DNA from 2 places in the Shimazuella sp. NTD247 genome. Region 1 is predicted to be linked to the other one. Evidence: a T-box and tRNA genes for the amino acid it is inferred to sense, from the RefSeq annotation. Region 1 holds a T-box; the other holds one or more tRNA genes.

The links. A T-box is a leader RNA that pairs with one kind of tRNA and senses whether it is charged. The one in region 1 lies ahead of glyQ (glycine--tRNA ligase subunit alpha), so its partner is inferred to be a tRNA-Gly.
Region 2: it encodes a tRNA-Gly, which carries the amino acid that the T-box ahead of glyQ (glycine--tRNA ligase subunit alpha) is inferred to sense. The anticodon was not compared.

The regions. Positions count from the first base shown of each region.
Region 1 is NZ_JCAJZU010000002.1:491,774-500,296, forward strand. Features, by position in the region: gene glyS (glycine--tRNA ligase subunit beta) at 1-1,734, opposite strand, end outside; gene glyQ (glycine--tRNA ligase subunit alpha) at 1,724-2,614, opposite strand; T-box leader at 2,676-2,853, opposite strand; gene AC5WOC_RS07065 (beta/gamma crystallin family protein) at 3,785-4,780, opposite strand; gene AC5WOC_RS07070 (hypothetical protein) at 5,198-6,133, opposite strand; gene recO (DNA repair protein RecO) at 6,234-6,992, opposite strand; gene AC5WOC_RS07080 (YqzL family protein) at 7,004-7,147, opposite strand; gene era (GTPase Era) at 7,243-8,145, opposite strand; gene AC5WOC_RS07090 (diacylglycerol kinase) at 8,238-8,523, opposite strand, start outside.
Region 2 is NZ_JCAJZU010000004.1:394,299-402,821, reverse strand. Features, by position in the region: gene tsaD (tRNA (adenosine(37)-N6)-threonylcarbamoyltransferase complex transferase subunit TsaD) at 1-544, opposite strand, end outside; gene rimI (ribosomal protein S18-alanine N-acetyltransferase) at 537-998, opposite strand; gene tsaB (tRNA (adenosine(37)-N6)-threonylcarbamoyltransferase complex dimerization subunit type 1 TsaB) at 1,001-1,696, opposite strand; gene tsaE (tRNA (adenosine(37)-N6)-threonylcarbamoyltransferase complex ATPase subunit type 1 TsaE) at 1,693-2,136, opposite strand; tRNA gene AC5WOC_RS12930 (tRNA-Gly) at 2,223-2,296, opposite strand; gene AC5WOC_RS12925 (MarR family winged helix-turn-helix transcriptional regulator) at 2,411-3,028, opposite strand; gene AC5WOC_RS12920 (putative protein N(5)-glutamine methyltransferase) at 3,280-4,077, opposite strand; tRNA gene AC5WOC_RS12915 (tRNA-Pro) at 4,180-4,256, opposite strand; tRNA gene AC5WOC_RS12910 (tRNA-Leu) at 4,317-4,402, opposite strand; tRNA gene AC5WOC_RS12905 (tRNA-Leu) at 4,425-4,509, opposite strand; tRNA gene AC5WOC_RS12900 (tRNA-Lys) at 4,516-4,591, opposite strand; tRNA gene AC5WOC_RS12895 (tRNA-Gln) at 4,625-4,699, opposite strand; tRNA gene AC5WOC_RS12890 (tRNA-His) at 4,714-4,789, opposite strand; tRNA gene AC5WOC_RS12885 (tRNA-Asp) at 4,804-4,880, opposite strand; tRNA gene AC5WOC_RS12880 (tRNA-Val) at 4,912-4,987, opposite strand; tRNA gene AC5WOC_RS12875 (tRNA-Glu) at 4,993-5,069, opposite strand; tRNA gene AC5WOC_RS12870 (tRNA-Ser) at 5,086-5,176, opposite strand; tRNA gene AC5WOC_RS12865 (tRNA-Asn) at 5,182-5,256, opposite strand; gene AC5WOC_RS12860 (Bax inhibitor-1/YccA family protein) at 5,433-6,131, opposite strand; gene AC5WOC_RS12855 (hypothetical protein) at 6,194-6,514, opposite strand; gene cmpA (cortex morphogenetic protein CmpA) at 6,656-6,787, shown strand; gene AC5WOC_RS12845 (Tex family protein) at 6,836-8,523, opposite strand, start outside.

The DNA.
Region 1 (8,523 bases):
TTCTTCTTCTAATAATGTTGCTAAGATGCTGGTTTTTTGCATCAATGAAGACAACTCTCCAATTTTCCCCAGCAGAACTGCATCAATCACATCATAACGAACTTGTTGTTCTAACAAATATGATTTTAAGCGGACACGGAAGAAATCAGTTAATTCACTTATTAATTGTTCTCTATTGTCGGAAACCCCTGCTTCATACATCACATTGCTTGCTTGTGTAATTAAATCTGTTAAAGAAAGAGACAGTTTTGCATGGTGAAGCAAAATATGAATAATAGCGGAAGCTTTCTTACGAAAACCATATGGGTCTTGTGATCCGCTGACAGAAAGTCCAACTCCAAATCCCGAAGCTAATGAATCAAAGCGATCAGCCAATGCAAGGATAGTACCAATTTTACTCTCAGGAAGATCATCTTTGCCATGGCGTGGTAAGACCTGTTCAAAAAGAGCAGTAGCTATATCACTTGATTCACCATGAAAATTTGCATATTCCCTTGCCATATAACCCTCTAACTCTGGAAATTCACTCACCAACTGCGTCGCTTGATCAAATTTTGCTATTGAAGCTGCACGAAGGAGATTTTCTTTTTCTAACTTTGTAAGATCGACTGACTCAGCAATGGCTAGTGCTATTTTCTTTCCTCTATCTACTCTTGCTGCCATCGATCCTAATTCTTCCTGATATACAATGTGCTTCAATTTTTCCTGTGCTGCCTTGATCGATTGTTTTTTATCTTCTTCAAAGAAGAATTGTGCATCCGATAATCTTGCTCGTAAAACTTTCTCGTTACCTTGACTCACATACTGCAATCCGTTTTTATCACCATTTCGTATCGTTACGAAAAATGGCAGAAGTTCATTATGCGGATTTTGTACGGGAAAATATCGTTGGTGCTCTCTCATTGTTGTAATCAGTACTTCTTTTGGCAGTTGTAAATATTCATCTGCAAACTGACCACTTACAACTGTTGGATACTCAACTAACTGGGTAACTTCTTCGAGCAGCTCCAAGTCTACAGGAATAAACCAGCCATTTTCTTTTTGTAATTCTTGTAACTGCTGCTCGATAATACTTTGTCTTTCATCCATATCCACAATCACATACTGATCCCTAAGAGCAAGAGAATAATCTTTCGCATGGGAAATTGAAATCTCGGATCCTAAAAAGCGATGCCCTCTTGTTACTCGATCAGCAGTTACCCCTGCAAAAGTAATTGGAATAACATGTTCATCTAAAAGACTTACCAACCAACGAACAGGACGGATAAACTTTGTTCTTGTATGCTCCCATCTCATTGTTTTGGGGAATGTGATATTTTCTAATACATGAACAAATGATTGCTCGATAACTTGTGCTGTTGGCAAACCTATTTCTTGTTTATGAGCAAATACGTACTCTGTTCCTTTTACTTCTTGTAATCGCAAACTACTTATTTCTACTCCATTTTTACGAGCAAATCCAACAGCAGCTTTGCTCCATGTTTCATCGTCTAATTTTGCGATTTTTGCTGCTGGACCACGAACGGATTCCGTCTTATCACTTTGTTTATCCGCTACTTCCAAAACACTCACTGCAATTCGTCGAGGAGTAGCATAGGTTTGAATCGAACCGATATTTATCCGATTTTCATGAAACCAAGCGGACACCTTCTCAGCAAACTGTTTAGCTGTTTCTCGTACAAACCTTGCTGGGATCTCCTCACAACCAATTTCGAATAAAAAATTATGCATCATATGACTCTCCTCCTTGCTTTAACAAGGGATAACCTAGTTTTTCTCGTTCTTGAATAAAAGCCTTCGCACATCTTCTCGCTAAATTTCGAACTCTTTTTATGTAACCTGTACGTTCGGTTACCGAAATAGAACCTCGAGCATCTAGCAGATTGAATGTATGTGAACATTTCAAGATATAGTCATAGGCAGGAAAGACAAGCGACTCATCCAGCGTTCTAGCCGCTTCTTTTTCAAAAGCATCAAATTGTGCAAATAAAAAATCTTCATCTGAAATTTCAAATGTATATTTGGAATGCTCATACTCTGCTTGATAAAAAACATCCCCATATGCTACCCCTGCTACCCATTCCAAATCAAAAACATTTTCTTTATTTTGTATATAGGATGCCAGTCTTTCTAATCCGTATGTAATCTCAGCGGATACAAGTTCCGTTTCAATGCTTCCAACTTGTTGAAAATAAGTAAACTGCGTTATTTCCATTCCATCTAACCAAACTTCCCAACCAAGACCAGCAGCTCCGAAAGTAGGATTTTCCCAATTATCTTCTACAAAGCGAATATCATGTTTCAACGGATTTAGCCCCAAGACACGTAAACTATCTAAATAAATTTCTTGAATATTTTCCGGTGCAGGTTTCATAATAACTTGAAACTGATGGTGTTGATATAATCGATTGGGATTTTCCCCATATCTTCCATCCGCAGGACGCCGTGAAGGCTCCACATAAGCTACATTCCACGGTTCAGGACCTAATGCACGTAAAAAGGTCATTGGATTTAAGGTACCAGCTCCTGTCTCCACATCATAAGACTGAACCAAGATACATCCTTTTTCACTCCAAAATTGTTGTAATTGACGAATCATTTGTTGAAAATTCAACGATTTCACCTCCATAAAATAACAAAAGCTTCTCCATCCCATGTGATAAAAAAACAAATCACATAGGGACGAGAAGCTTTTCCCGCGGTTCCACCCTACTTGATCAGGCAGCCTGATCCACTTTATTCATCATCATGCTCCAGATTGCCCATTTCACTAACCTTGTCCTATCAGGCTCACACTCCCCCTGACTCGCTAAAAGGTAAATATTAGTTACTTTTTTCTGTCATCGCATCTCAAATTTTTTTCAGATTACCAAATTGAATCATTCATGTCAACTTGCGATTTTTACCGCCAAAAAACAATTAACCTAATTAAGACATATCGGGAAATTGTTTTTTGACACTCCACATGGCTGAAGCCATGGGATTCTTGGGACGGTAGCCTTCTGACTACTTCATTACCAAGCTAACTCCGCGAGCCCCACGGTTGAACAGAGTTTTTGTTGCTACGTCATAGCAAAGACTTACTGCTTGGTTTTCGCATTTCAGTCTAGCCATTTTTCGGTACGCATAGCATTTTACGTGCAAAACGATTGGTTTGCATAACCCTATATACTATCCACTTTTCAAAGAGCAACTGGCGATAGTTTAACAACAGAATGTATGTTTGTAAAGTGTTTTTTGAAAAATTTGTCAAATTCGCGAGAGGTAGAAACCTCCCTCGTCTACAAAGTGAGACTTGCCACTTTAGTGGATTGGCGAAACTTGTGTTCCCGTTGTAGTGATGCTGCTAACATCCCATGATTCAAACCGTGGGTTTTCACACTCGCAAGACTATAATCATCTCCAAAATTCTAATGAATGGTTATTTTACTGATAGTTTGTTTATTCTGTCCACTGTCTCACCTAACATTAATTTAACAAGTAAACATCCAAAATGCTTTATAGCTTAATCATTACCAAGGAAAGAAGGCTGAAAAAGTACATTACCAGCTTCCACCATTAATTGTTGTCATTATTTTTCGCTGCTAATGCCTCTGCTGGAACTTTGAACGGTTTTTGGAAATTGCCTGTGGAGAATCTTGATATTCAAATGAAAAACAATTAAATGACGATCAAGGTTAAAAATGGACAAACTGTTTGTCATTATCGAAGAATAAAAAATACACGCAGAATATAACAAAAATATCCGATCATCTAAAAAAGGGATCGGATATTTTTGCGAATCTTATAATATCTTAATGGACGAGATAACATCATTCCAAGTGCCCTTACCAAGCTTGTACTTAGTAAGATTAGACAATTTTTCCCCGGGTTTTAACTTCCAGCTGCGTCCACCGAATTTGATATCTTGATAAAAAATGATTCCATTGCCATCACCAGAAACCTTGATAGAAGAGGTCACATCATTCCAATTCTTTTTACCATATTTTAAATGTTTACTTTTATTATTTACAAGAGTTCTATCATTTGAACAAAATGTTATAGATGCGCCTTGAAAATGAATGTCTTCATATAGTGTAACGCAAGATTTTTCTGGTGGTTTTGGTTTTGGTTTTGGTTTTGGTTTTGGTTTCGGTTTCGGTTTCGGTTTTGGTTTTTGTATTGGCTTTGGTTCTGGTTCTGGTTTTGGTTTCGGTTTCGGTTTTGGTTTCGGTTTCGGTTTTTGTATTGGCTTTGGCTTTGGCTTTGGCTTTGGTTTTGGTATTGGTATTGGTTTTGATGTTGGCTTTGATTTTGGTTTAGAGGTTGGGTGCTTTGGTTTTGTTTTTGGTACAATACTAGTTGCATGTCCTCCAAAACTTATTGGTTTTACTGCTGGTGTTGATGCTTGTTTAGAAGAAATTGCTTGAGAAGAATCTGATGTTGATTCTGCTTTTGCTGAGTTTTGATTATTTGGGTCTGGTGTCGAAGTGTGATTACTATTGGTTGATGGTTGCTCTGTATCTTTGTAAGATATAGGACCTGCGTCCAATTCCTTCTCCATACTTTGCGATGGAAGAGTATCCATCATCTTCTTTTTTACTTCTCGAGAAATAACAGAACTTTCTACTAAGGTCGTTTGTAATTGCGGCTTAACTGTAGAAGATTGGGCATAAGTCTCAGCATATTGGTAAATAATAATGCCACCTATTGTACAGATGAGACTAAGTGTGGTTAACTTCAACCATTTGACTAATTTATCATTTGGTGATTTATTCATCGAATTCTTCTTTTTCTCCATAGCTTCCCTCCTTCATGCACATACTATTACTATAGTACTATATATTCCCATTTATGTAGACAATAAATTAAGAAAATTAAGTCTCATTACTGTGCAAATATCCCATTTGTTATTTGAATGAGAGTATAACATTGATAAAACTTCCGCTTCCATATTTTTCTTGTCATTCCTCTGTCGAAAGCAAATAGAGTTGTTACCTTAAGCTGACGACTACTGCTACCTTCGTCCACGCTATAGAATAAGGCCGGGCGAATCTTAAAGAGACTCAAGGAAATATCTTGAATCTCTAAATGTTATTTTGTCTTATTTTTGCATCGTTTACCAAACATTTACAAAGTACTCATCAAGCGTACATCAAAAATCCATTACAGCTTGATCATCGGAAATCAGTAAATGTATCTCTGCTATCTTTCCCCATTAATTATTATCATTATCTTTCGCTGCTAGTGCCTCTGCTGGAATTTTGAACGGTTTTTGGAAATTGCCAGTCCGCTTCATCGTTTGCACGTAGTCTATTTTCGCTGGTGTACTACCAGACAGTGTAAGCTCTAGTTGATAGTGCAAGACGACTTCTTTAAAATTCAACGTTTTCTTATCCACAATGATGGATGTATCTGCATTTTTGATCGTAACTTTTTGCCTGTTAAAATCCATCATTGTCGCTTTCCCATCTGCGATTGTCTGCCTCAATGCTTTTGGATAATAAGGGAATAGCATGTTTTGTTTTTGTTTATTCGCAAAAAATTGAGGAAGAGCCGCGTAAAATTCAGGCTTAGCTATAATTTTATAAGTATCGCCTGTTTGCGTAAAAGTAATATTATTCGTTGATTTAGTGTTTATAATCGCATCTAAATACTCTTTGTCTAAATTAGGAAGTATTAAATCTGTATGTTCATTTTTGGATAACAGCCATTTGTTGTTATTGCCATTATCATAACTAGGGGTGATATATTTGTGATAACTTAGCATTTCATTGACCTGCCATTGATCCGCTGAGTCTTCTGGTTCAGAAGCAGTTGGCTGTTTATTGATTGCTGAACCGCTCTTACTAGAAGAAGCTGCATGAATTTGATCTTTCCCATAGTGTTCTTCTGTTCCTTCCATCGTTTTAATCACTTGATAGCTGCAGCTTTTTAGCGGGTAACTATGATTTTGTATAATTGACCAAGTAATTGATTGATGTTCTTGATTATTTTTCCAATTATCCACAGCTTTTTGTAATATAAACTTTGATGTATTTGATTGACTATTCGATTTGTTCGAATTGGTTTGTTTTGATTGCGATTGACTACAACCCATTGCTAATATGACAATCATTAAAACTGAGAATAGTAGAATGGTAATTTTTTTCATCTGATATCTCCTATAATGATCATGATGACCCATTCTACATGAAAAATCATACTTACGTAAATGGAACAACTTTCCGATTGCATACAAAAAGGAGCAAACTTTAGTTGCTCCATGTTGTTCGTAAAGAGTGTAAAATTGCTCGCGATTTCAATTTTAAATCCAATTGAGCATCGAGATAATATTGTAATATTGTCTCCATATCACGTTTGGTTTCCTGTTTGATTTTTACATTCCCAAGTTGATCAGCAGTTATATCATTTAGTATGCGTAAATAATGAGCTGTTGCAGGGGTGATACTTATATCCCTTGGTGTCATACATTTTGCACAGACAATGCCGCCTTGTCTGAGCGAGAAGGCTGCTATATCTCCCGTTTTCCATTCATTACCGCATTTCGCGCATTTAGAAAAGATTGGTTTATAACCTGCTTCTGTTAAAACAGCCAGTTCTAACAATCGAGTCAAAATTTCAGGATCTTTTCCATCATTTAATTGACCTAACAATACACCCAGTTGTTGATATAAGGTAACCGCAGGTTCTTTTTCCACAATTACTCGATCAACCAATTCTAACCAGTAAGCACCATATGCTGTTGACAATAAATCCGAACGAATCTCTTGATGATTGTATACAATATCAGCCTGAGAAAGGGAAGGCATACTTGATGGACTATGCTGATAACAAACAAAGTCAGCAAGTGTAAAAGGTTCGGTAACAGCACCAAATCTACTTCTAGGTTTTTTCGAACCCCTAACTATCATACTTACTTTGCCACGTTCACGAGAAAAGAGGAAAAGCAATTGGTCACTTTCCCCGTAAGATTTATTGCGCAGCACAATTCCTTGCAATCGTATGATCATTGCTGTCCTTTCTACTTAACCTCTTCCTTTTGCTCCGGATCATCTGATGTTTCATCATCTTCCTTTTGTCCCATCAGTGTTTCCATATCTTTATATAAAAGATAGGCATCAATGCTACCCGTCACCTGAAAACAGCTCCATGAAAAATTTCGCAACGAGTCTCTTCCTTTCTAAAGAGGGTATCAAAGTTAGGATGACCGAGGAGCAGCATTTCTATGAGAAGAAGCTAATGTAAGTTTTTGGTTATTTTTTACTCCTCATCACGATATCCATATTCCCTCAGATATTGGTATTCATTGCGCCAATCTTTGCGCACTTTTACCCATAAATCCAAAAATATGCGATATCCAAATAAACGTTCCATTTCTTCGCGGGCGAGTTTGCCGACTTTTTTTAACATTGCACCTTGTTTTCCAATTAATATCCCTTTTTGTGACTTTCTTTCTGCTACAATTGCTGCTCTCATATACAATGTTTCTTGATTTTCACGCAGTTTCGTTTCTTCCACTACTACTGCAACCGAATGCGGAATTTCTTCATGTGTTAATTCTAATACTTTCTCCCGAATAATCTCACCCATGATAAATTTTTCTGGATGGTCAGTAACTTGATCTTCTGGATAATACATTGGGCCTTCTGGTAATTTTTCCATGATAAGTTCCAAAAGTCTGCCTGTGTTATTGCCTTGTAAAGCCGAGATCGGAACAATTTCTGCAAAATCGTGCAGACTTCTATATTTATCAATAAAAGGTAATAATTCGTCTGGATGAACCAGATCTATTTTATTCACAACTAAAAATACTGGTGTAGAGACACCCTTTAGTCGTTCAATAATAAATTTATCACCAGCGCCTAATCCTTCTTCTGCATCTACTAAAAACAAAATTAAATCCACTTCCGAAAATGCATTTTGCGCTGTTTTTACTAGATATTCTCCAAGTTTTGATTTTGGTTTATGAATACCTGGTGTATCCAAAAAAATAACCTGTCCTAATTCATCCGTATAAATACCACGAATTTGATTTCTTGTCGTTTGTGGTTTGTCCGACATAATAGCTATTTTTTGACCTATTGCTTCATTCATTAGTGTTGATTTTCCAACGTTCGGGCGACCAATAAGCGCGACAAAACCCGAACGAAATTTATTCGACATGTAAATCCTCCTTCAGGAAAACAAAGAAGGGGCTTTTTGTCCCCTTATTAAATGGTAATCACTGCATCTTCATACAGAGTGATAAGAAGCTCCTACAGCAGCTGTAATCCAAGAACAGCAATTACAATCCCTAAAAATGCCCCCATACTTAGCGATCGATAATTTGTATTTTCTTTCATTCTCGACTGAATCGCAATAAAAGTTAAAAACAAAACCAATATACTAATCGGTAATTGCCAAATTACTAATATGAGCAGTGTAGCAACACAAAACGTTAAAGCCATAATCAGGCTTGGTTCCCATTCTTTCCAATATCTTGTTATCCATGCTTTTAGCAATAAAGTAGCAAAGAAAGTAAATAAAACGATGGCAGTAAGA
Region 2 (8,523 bases), on a different contig from region 1:
CTCCTGGATAAGGTAAGTTCATCAGACGTGCCACTTTATCAAATGCTTCCCCAACTGCATCATCTCTTGTCCGGCCGATCCGCTCAAATTTCATATGATCTGGCATATAGATTAATTCGGTGTGCCCTCCAGACACAACCAGTGCGATCAGAGGAAATTGTAATGGCTTTACAAGATGATTGGCATAAATATGTCCAGCAATATGATGCACAGGAATTAGCGGAATCCGTAAGGAATATGCCAATGCTTTGGCTGCTGTAACACCAATCAACAATGCACCTACAAGTCCTGGACCTTGGGTAACTGCAATTGCTGTCAATTGACTTTTGCTTATATTTGCTTCTTGTAATGCTTGTTCGATAATTAATGTTATTCTTTCCACGTGCCGACGAGAAGCGACTTCTGGAACAACACCTCCAAATGCTTGATGGATCTCCATTTGAGAACTAATCACATTGGAAAGTACTTTATCTCCATCCACTACTACCGAGACACTCGTTTCATCGCAACTTGTTTCAATGCCTAAAATCACTTGTTTACTCATGTAATACCAATCCCATCAAAATAGCGTCTTCTCCATTGTCTGGATAATAGTTTTTTCTCGTTCCTATCACAGTAAATCCAAGGTTTCGATATATCCGCTGGGCAATTTGGTTCGATTTTCTAACCTCTAAAGTCATTTTTGAAGTACCTAATTGTTTCGCAAGTTCAATCAAATAAGTCATCGTTTTCGTAGCAATTCCTTGTCCACGAAACTTGGGATGAAGAGCGATGTTGGTCACTTGTGATTCTTCCAGAACAACCCACATACCAGCATAGCCAACTACTTGTCCATCCACTTGTGTGACAATATAATATGCCAGATCATTGGTGGTAATTTCATCTACAAACGAGAATTCACTCCAAGGATCAGTGAATGAAAGTTTTTCTATTTCCATAATAACTGGGATATCCGTTACTTTCATCGGACGAAATAAAAGGCTCTTGGTACTATTCATAATTAACGCCCCAATAAATTTTTTTCAGCTAGAGTAAGTTGTAAGTAATTCGGAGCAAAATCATTTTTTTCACTCCTATTTGTTGCTAACCATTTCTGCATCGCTAATATGCCAAGGTTGCTTGCATAAGGCAAATTATTATTCGATGAAGCAAAGATTGCCCGCTCTCCAAGTTCCTGTTGAATTTTTGATTGAAAGAAAGAAACATCATCGCCAATAAATAAAATATTTTTATCCATTCGCTTTAATTGAGACAACAATTCATCAATCGGAATAATTTGTTCTTTGAGTCTTTCCTTTTGTGTTTCTGATTGCCCTTCATAAACAGCAGCATAAACTTGTTCTCTGCGTGCATCGAGCAAAGGTACAATATAACCCGGGAAATAATCGCCATTCATTGCCATGACAGCAAGGGTAGAAACAGAAAGAAAAGGTTTATGTACAGCCCATGCAAATGTTTTTATTGTTGTCGCACCAATACGCACTCCGGTATAAGAACCAGGACCGGCAGTAACAGCAAATAAATCAATATCCGTTAATGCCATATCTAGGTCATGAAATAATTGATCAATAGCAGGCATTAATCTTACTGAGTGATTTTTTTTTAAATTGGTTGTAATTTCGCCAAGTACTTTTTGTTCATTTAATACCGCTACACTTAATACGAGTGTAGAAGTATCAATAGCCAAAATATTCATTCGGACACCTTCTCAAACAACGTTTTTGAATCCATAAAAATTTCTCTCTCTCCTGTAGAAAGGACTTCTATCGAAATATTTACGGTATGATCTGGGAGCAAGGATGTTATTCGTGATGGCCACTCTACGAGAGAAACTCCGTCTCCATAAAGAAACTCATCGAGCCCGAGATCTTCAATATTATTCTCATCTAACCGGTACACATCCATATGATAAAGAGGCAATCTGCCTTCATAAATTTTTAAAATAGAAAATGTTGGGCTGTCTACATATTCTTTTACACCAAGCCCTTGTGCTAAACCTTGAGAAAAAGTCGTTTTTCCAGCACCTAATTCTCCATTTAAAGCAATAACTGCACCTTTGGATAGCACTGATCCAATACGAAAGGCAATCGCTCTTGTCTCGTCTTCATTTTTTGAATGAAAAACATAATTATCCAAGGTACAACACCGTCCATCCACATAAATAAATATATCTTATCAAGAAAAAGAAAAAGAAGCTACTTTTTAACAAATAGCTTCTTCATTGGAGCGGGTGAAGGGAATCGAACCCTCACATTCGGCTTGGAAGGCCGATGTTCTACCATTGAACTACACCCGCATATTAAATTAATTACTAAAAAACTATAGCATAAATTTAGATCTGATGCAACATCTAGGATGTTCGATTCGCTTTAAAAAAAGGAGAAGCGAATACATCTCCTTTTAACAAAAATTAATGACCTCGTCTTTTTTTATGATCATGCCCACCGCCTGGGAAACCGGCACGAAAATGTGGAGATGCTCCTCTGCCAAACATATGCCCTCTTTTGTCCTTCCATAAAGCAGCCAAATGCTTGAATCGCTCTTCACCCATACGTTCACGGGCTTCGCGCAGCTTGTCAAACTCTTCTTCCATTTCCTCGCCAAACTTCTCTTTCAATTTTTCCATTACACGATCTAGGTACTCCCCAAAGTTTTTTTGTTCATCTAGAGAAAGACAACTAAAAATATCTTCATGTTCTGTTTCCTGTTGATTTTCATCTCTGCCCTTTTCTGTTAATTTTATCAGTATCACTCGTTTATCTGCTTCGGACGGCTCCCGAGTAATGTATTTACTCTTTTCAAGTTTCGCAAGCAATTCATTGAGTGATGACACGCGAATCCCTAACAAATAGGATAAATCTTTTGTACTGATACCATCCTGAAGGCGAAGCAAGGCAAGTATTCTCCCCTGTCCACGAGTAGGATCCGCCATGGGACCTTTCAAGGCATGACTACGCAGGTGCTGTTTGTGTAATAACCACTGAAGCTTGGTTAGCTTTTCATACAACTCAAAATTTTGTTCACTCATGATGTTTTTCCTCCTATATAATACAATTCATTCTAACAGGTACCTTCTGATTTGTATTATAATGGTACCTGTTATAAATGTCACGCTTTTTTTGCTGGTACCTGCAAAGAAACTTTTCATTCTTATCAGTATTGATTGAAACAAAATTATTTTTACAATAAAAAAACTAGCTTTTATCCTGATAAAAGGATTAAGCCAGTCTTTTCCTTTGATGAACTTTTAAATTTTAGTTACTTATTACTTTTGAATTTTTAAAGCTTCTTTCCAATCACGACAGTTGCTTCAAAGTCATTCGAACGGACTACCTGTGGAATGAATTTATTACTTGTATAAATTTCGACGGCTGTTTCAACTTGTTGTTCACTGACCTCGATCAGTAAATGCCCATCAGTAGCTAACCAATGATAAGCATCTTTAGAAATTCGCCGCAAAATATCCAGTCCATCCTCTCCACCGTTGAGCGCCACCTCTTTCTCATATATACGAGCCTCGGAAGGTAACATGCTGATCTCATCTTTAGGAACATAAGGTACATTTGCGACTAAGATATCAATCCGTCCCAAAATAGTATCAGGCAAAGACTCAAATAAGTCACCTTGGAACACCTTACCACCAACAGAAACTAGATTGCGCCTAGCACATTGCACTGCGGCAGAGTCGACATCACTAGCATATAACTCTAATTGCTCGTATGTGCCCAGCACAGCACCTATCGCACCCGAACCACAACACATATCTACTACAATATCTCCTGGACGAACAAACGCAGCTGTTTGTTTAACAAGAAATTCAGTGCGGGGGCGGGGAACAAAAACTCCTGAATCAACTAATATTTGTAGACCACAGAACTCCGTCCAGCCAATAATATACTCAAGAGGAATTCCCGTTTTCCGTTGGTCTATCATGACAGAAAGGTGCTCTGGAGATTGCGCTGCAGACATAAGTAATTTAGCTTCATCTTCAGCAAAAACGCAACCAACGCCACGTAGTTGCGTTACAATCTCTGTATAAATCGTATCGCTATGTTTTTTATTGATAAAAAGATTCATATTTTTTCCTTTTTGCTCTTTTTTGTTGATACAAAAATTTCTTTCACAAAATGAAAAAAGCCAGCTAAGCTGAGCTTCAGTCCGACCACAAAAAATGTTTTATGGTCGGGGCGACAGGATTTGAACCTGCGACATCCTCGTCCCGAACGAGGCACTCTACCAAGCTGAGCTACGCCCCGAAATCATTTGTATAAAAAAAGAAAAGTTATATTTATAACTCTTCTTTTAGATGATGAAATTGGTGCGGTCGATGGGACTCGAACCCATACGGCCTAGGGCCACTACCCCCTCAAGATAGCGTGTCTGCCAATTCCACCACGACCGCAAGTATATGGTAATTTTAAAAATGGTGCGGGTGGAGGGACTTGAACCCCCACGCCTCGCGGCGCTAGAACCTAAATCTAGTGCGTCTGCCAATTCCGCCACACCCGCATAAAATGGTGAGCCATGAAGGACTCGAACCTTCGACCCTCTGATTAAAAGTCAGATGCTCTACCAACTGAGCTAATGGCTCTCATTAATTTGAGAAAACTTTTTATAAAAAAAGTGGCTGGGGAGGAAGGATTCGAACCTTCGGTACACGATACCAAAAACCGATGCCTTACCACTTGGCTACTCCCCAATAACAAGAAAAAGTGGGGCGGACGAAGGGATTCGAACCCTCGAGTGCCGGAGCCACAATCCGGTGTGTTAACCGCTTCACCACGACCGCCACAATAAAAAAACTGGCGGGGCTGACGGGATTCGAACCCGCGGTCTCCTGCGTGACAGGCAGGCATGTTAGGCCTCTACACCACAGCCCCAAAAAAAGGGTTTTTAAAACTATAAGGTAAATGGTGGGCGCTGACGGGATCGAACCGCCGACCCCATGCTTGTAAGGCATGTGCTCTCCCAGCTGAGCTAAGCGCCCAAAAATGGTGACCCGTAGGGGATTCGAACCCCTGCATGCCAGCGTGAAAGGCTGGTGTGTTGAACCGCTTCACCAACGGGCCGAGATTATGTAAAGTCTGGCGGAGAGAGAGGGATTCGAACCCTCGCATGGCTTACGCCATCTAACGGTTTAGCAAACCGTCCTCTTCGGCCTCTTGAGTATCTCTCCATAGTTGGCTCCCAAAGCAGGATTCGAACCTGCAACCTACCGGTTAACAGCCGGTTGCTCTGCCGTTGAGCTATTTGGGAACATTTTGAAGACAAGAGTCATTGTATCAAAAAGTACTACTGATTGCAAGGTTTTTTTATTGCGTATCGAGCGACTTCTATAATCTAGCATGATTCACATATTCACGTCAAGTATAATTTTTTCATTTATGAAAAAAACCTTCTCCACTTTAAGTGAGAAGGTTTTTAAATCAAGCTTAGTCTCTTGAAAAAATGTTGATTAAGCTTTGCAGAATAGCAATAAAGTCAATATACAACATCAATGCTCCAAAAATAGCTACCTTTGTAGCTGTATTTTGATCCATCCCTTGGATACTCGCACTCAATCGCTTAATGTTCTGCACATCATAAGCAGTAATTCCACAGAAAACTGCAACAATGATATAAGAAAGAATCAAGTCAAATGTATCGCTGTGTAAAAGAAAAATGTTTACAAGACTAGCTAATACAATACCTAGCACAAACATCAACAAAATCGAACCCATTTTGGAAAGATCTGCTTTCGTTATATAACCAATTGCTGCTGATATACCAAACATACCTGCAGTAATAATAAATGCAGAACCTACTGTACTGATGTCAACACGTGCAAGGATTACACTGAATGTTATCCCATTGATAGCAGCATACAAAAAGAACATGAAGGTGGCAACAAACGGGGACATCCTGCTAATAAACGCAGAAAGTGCAAAAACAATTACGAATTCGGCAATGATTGCAACCCATATCATTTTTGGATAAAAATCAAGGAAAGCAACCATATTGATTGTACTACTTAAGTAATATGCAATAATTCCCGTAAGTAGCAAGCCAGCAAACATCCAAGCAAAAACGCGTTGAAATAAGCGTTGATCTGTTCTAACTGCAGAAGAAGATTGATAGTATTGTGGTCCCACTACTCATTCCTCCAATAAAATGTTAGGAAAAAATATACTCACTACTAAGTATACTCACAAGTTCACGAAAGATCAACAATTCCAAGGCTTTTTATGGACTGCTTTGTATCTTCTGTGCCCAAATGATAAATAGCTGTGTAGATATCGCGAATTTTTTTATCCACATCTGTACTTTGTTTTTGTCTATCTTCCGTCTGGTATGGAAGATGTGCTTCCGTAAATGTTTCCCAATCCTCATTATATGATTGTTGGAATAAACTTTGTAAATTATTTATTTCTTCTTTTGTTGCTTGAACTTCAAAATCATAAGGTGCATTATCTAAATTTTCCTCTGTGTTTATGCTTCCATCTACAGTCACATAATAAGTTTGTTTACTTTCCATTTCAATCACCTCACCTACCTTTTACCCGCAAATGAACTTTTTCATTCATTTTTTTTATTTCTCTTTCGATTAGGCACAAGACAACCTATTCATGTAATACATATAAAATAACCACTGAAAAAACGGAAGGAGCATTACCGCATGCCCAATTGGCTCAGTAAACAATTGATGCAGGCGTTTCAGGCAAAAGATCGAAATCAAATTCGATTTTTAAATCGTTGCTGGTTTACTTTTATTAAAAAAGAGTATGAAAAAACGAGTAAAAATTTATAAAAAAAGATAGGACTTCCTGCCTTTTCTTAGAGAAGTCCTATCTCTTGTTTAATTCACCATACTTAGACTTACACGGTCTCTATCCTTATCCACTGACAAAACCCATACATCTACAATATCCCCGACTGTCACCACATCCATTGGATTGCGCACATACTGATTACTGAGTTTGGATATGTGCACCAATGCATCATTTTTTAAACCGATATCAACAAATGCACCAAAAGCAACAACATTACGAATCGTTCCTTTTAGATGCATACCCGTCTCCAAATCATCTGCTTTTAAAACGTCCGAGCGAAGAATCGGGCTTGGAAGTGATTCACGCGGGTCTCTACCTGGTCGTAAAAGGGAATCAATAATATCTTTCATTGTTGGTACCCCGCTATTTAACTCTGACGCCATCTTCTCCACATCGACGTTTTTCAGTTTTTCCTTTGTTGTATCGAATCCTAAATCATTTGGTAAAATGTCTAGTTTTTCCAAGAGTTTGCTGGCAATTTCATATGACTCGGGATGAATAGGTGTTTTATCCAATGGATCTTCTCCATCGCGAATTCGTAAAAATCCAATGCACTGTTCAAACGTTTTTGCCCCTAATTTTGGGACCTTTTTCAATTGTTTTCTGTTTGTAAATTTACCGATTTTCTCTCTTTCTGTCACAATATTTTTGGCAACGGCTTTGCTGACACCAGAAATATATTGCAACAATGATGGAGATGCCGTATTAACATCTACACCCACATAGTTAACGGATGATTCCACCACTTGTGTTAATGACTCTGACAATTTTTTCTGGTTTACATCATGCTGGTATTGGCCTACTCCAACTGATTTCGGATCAATTTTTACTAATTCTGCAAGCGGATCTTGCAAACGACGGGCAATGGAAACAGCACTTCTCCTCGCAGCGTCTAATTCCGGAAATTCTTCCTTTGCTAATGGGGAAGCAGAATATACACTCGCTCCAGCTTCATTGACAATGACATAAAAAAGTTCTTTATTCACTTCTTGTATAATTTCAGCAATAAAATCTTCGGTTTCGCGTGATGCAGTTCCATTACCGATCGCAATCAGTTCAATTGGATATTTTTCCAACAACAATTGCACTTTTTCTTTTGCTTCTTCAATCCGTTCATTCGGTTTCGTTGGATAAATAACATCTACATCAAGCAATTTACCAGTTTCATCCACTACAGCTAATTTACATCCTGTACGGTATGCTGGATCTACTCCAAGAACTACCTTTCCTGTGATAGGAGATTGAAGCAAAAGATGTCTTAAGTTTTCTTTAAAAATGTCTATTGCTTTTTCCTCTGCATCTATAAGCATCTTCGCATGTATTTCTCGATCTATGGAAGGCGAAATCAAACGTTTATAGCTGTCCTGTATGATAGACGCAGTATATGTATTTTCATGCGGAAACCACTTGTGTAAAAGAGAAAAAACACCTTCTTCTGGAACAGATATTTTTAATTTAAGTATTCCTTCTCTTTCCGCTCTTCGAACTGCCAATACCCGATGAGACGGCATCGTACGGATCGGCTCTTGATAGTCATAATACATCTCGTAAACCGTTTTTTCATCTTCGTCTACTGCTTTTGCCTCAAGTACACCTTGGTTCCAAGTATAGGTGCGAACCCATTTTCGTGTATCTGCATCTTCCGATAATTCTTCTGCTAAAATATCGAGTGCACCTTTGACTGCTTCTTCAACAGAGTTTACTTTTTTCTCCT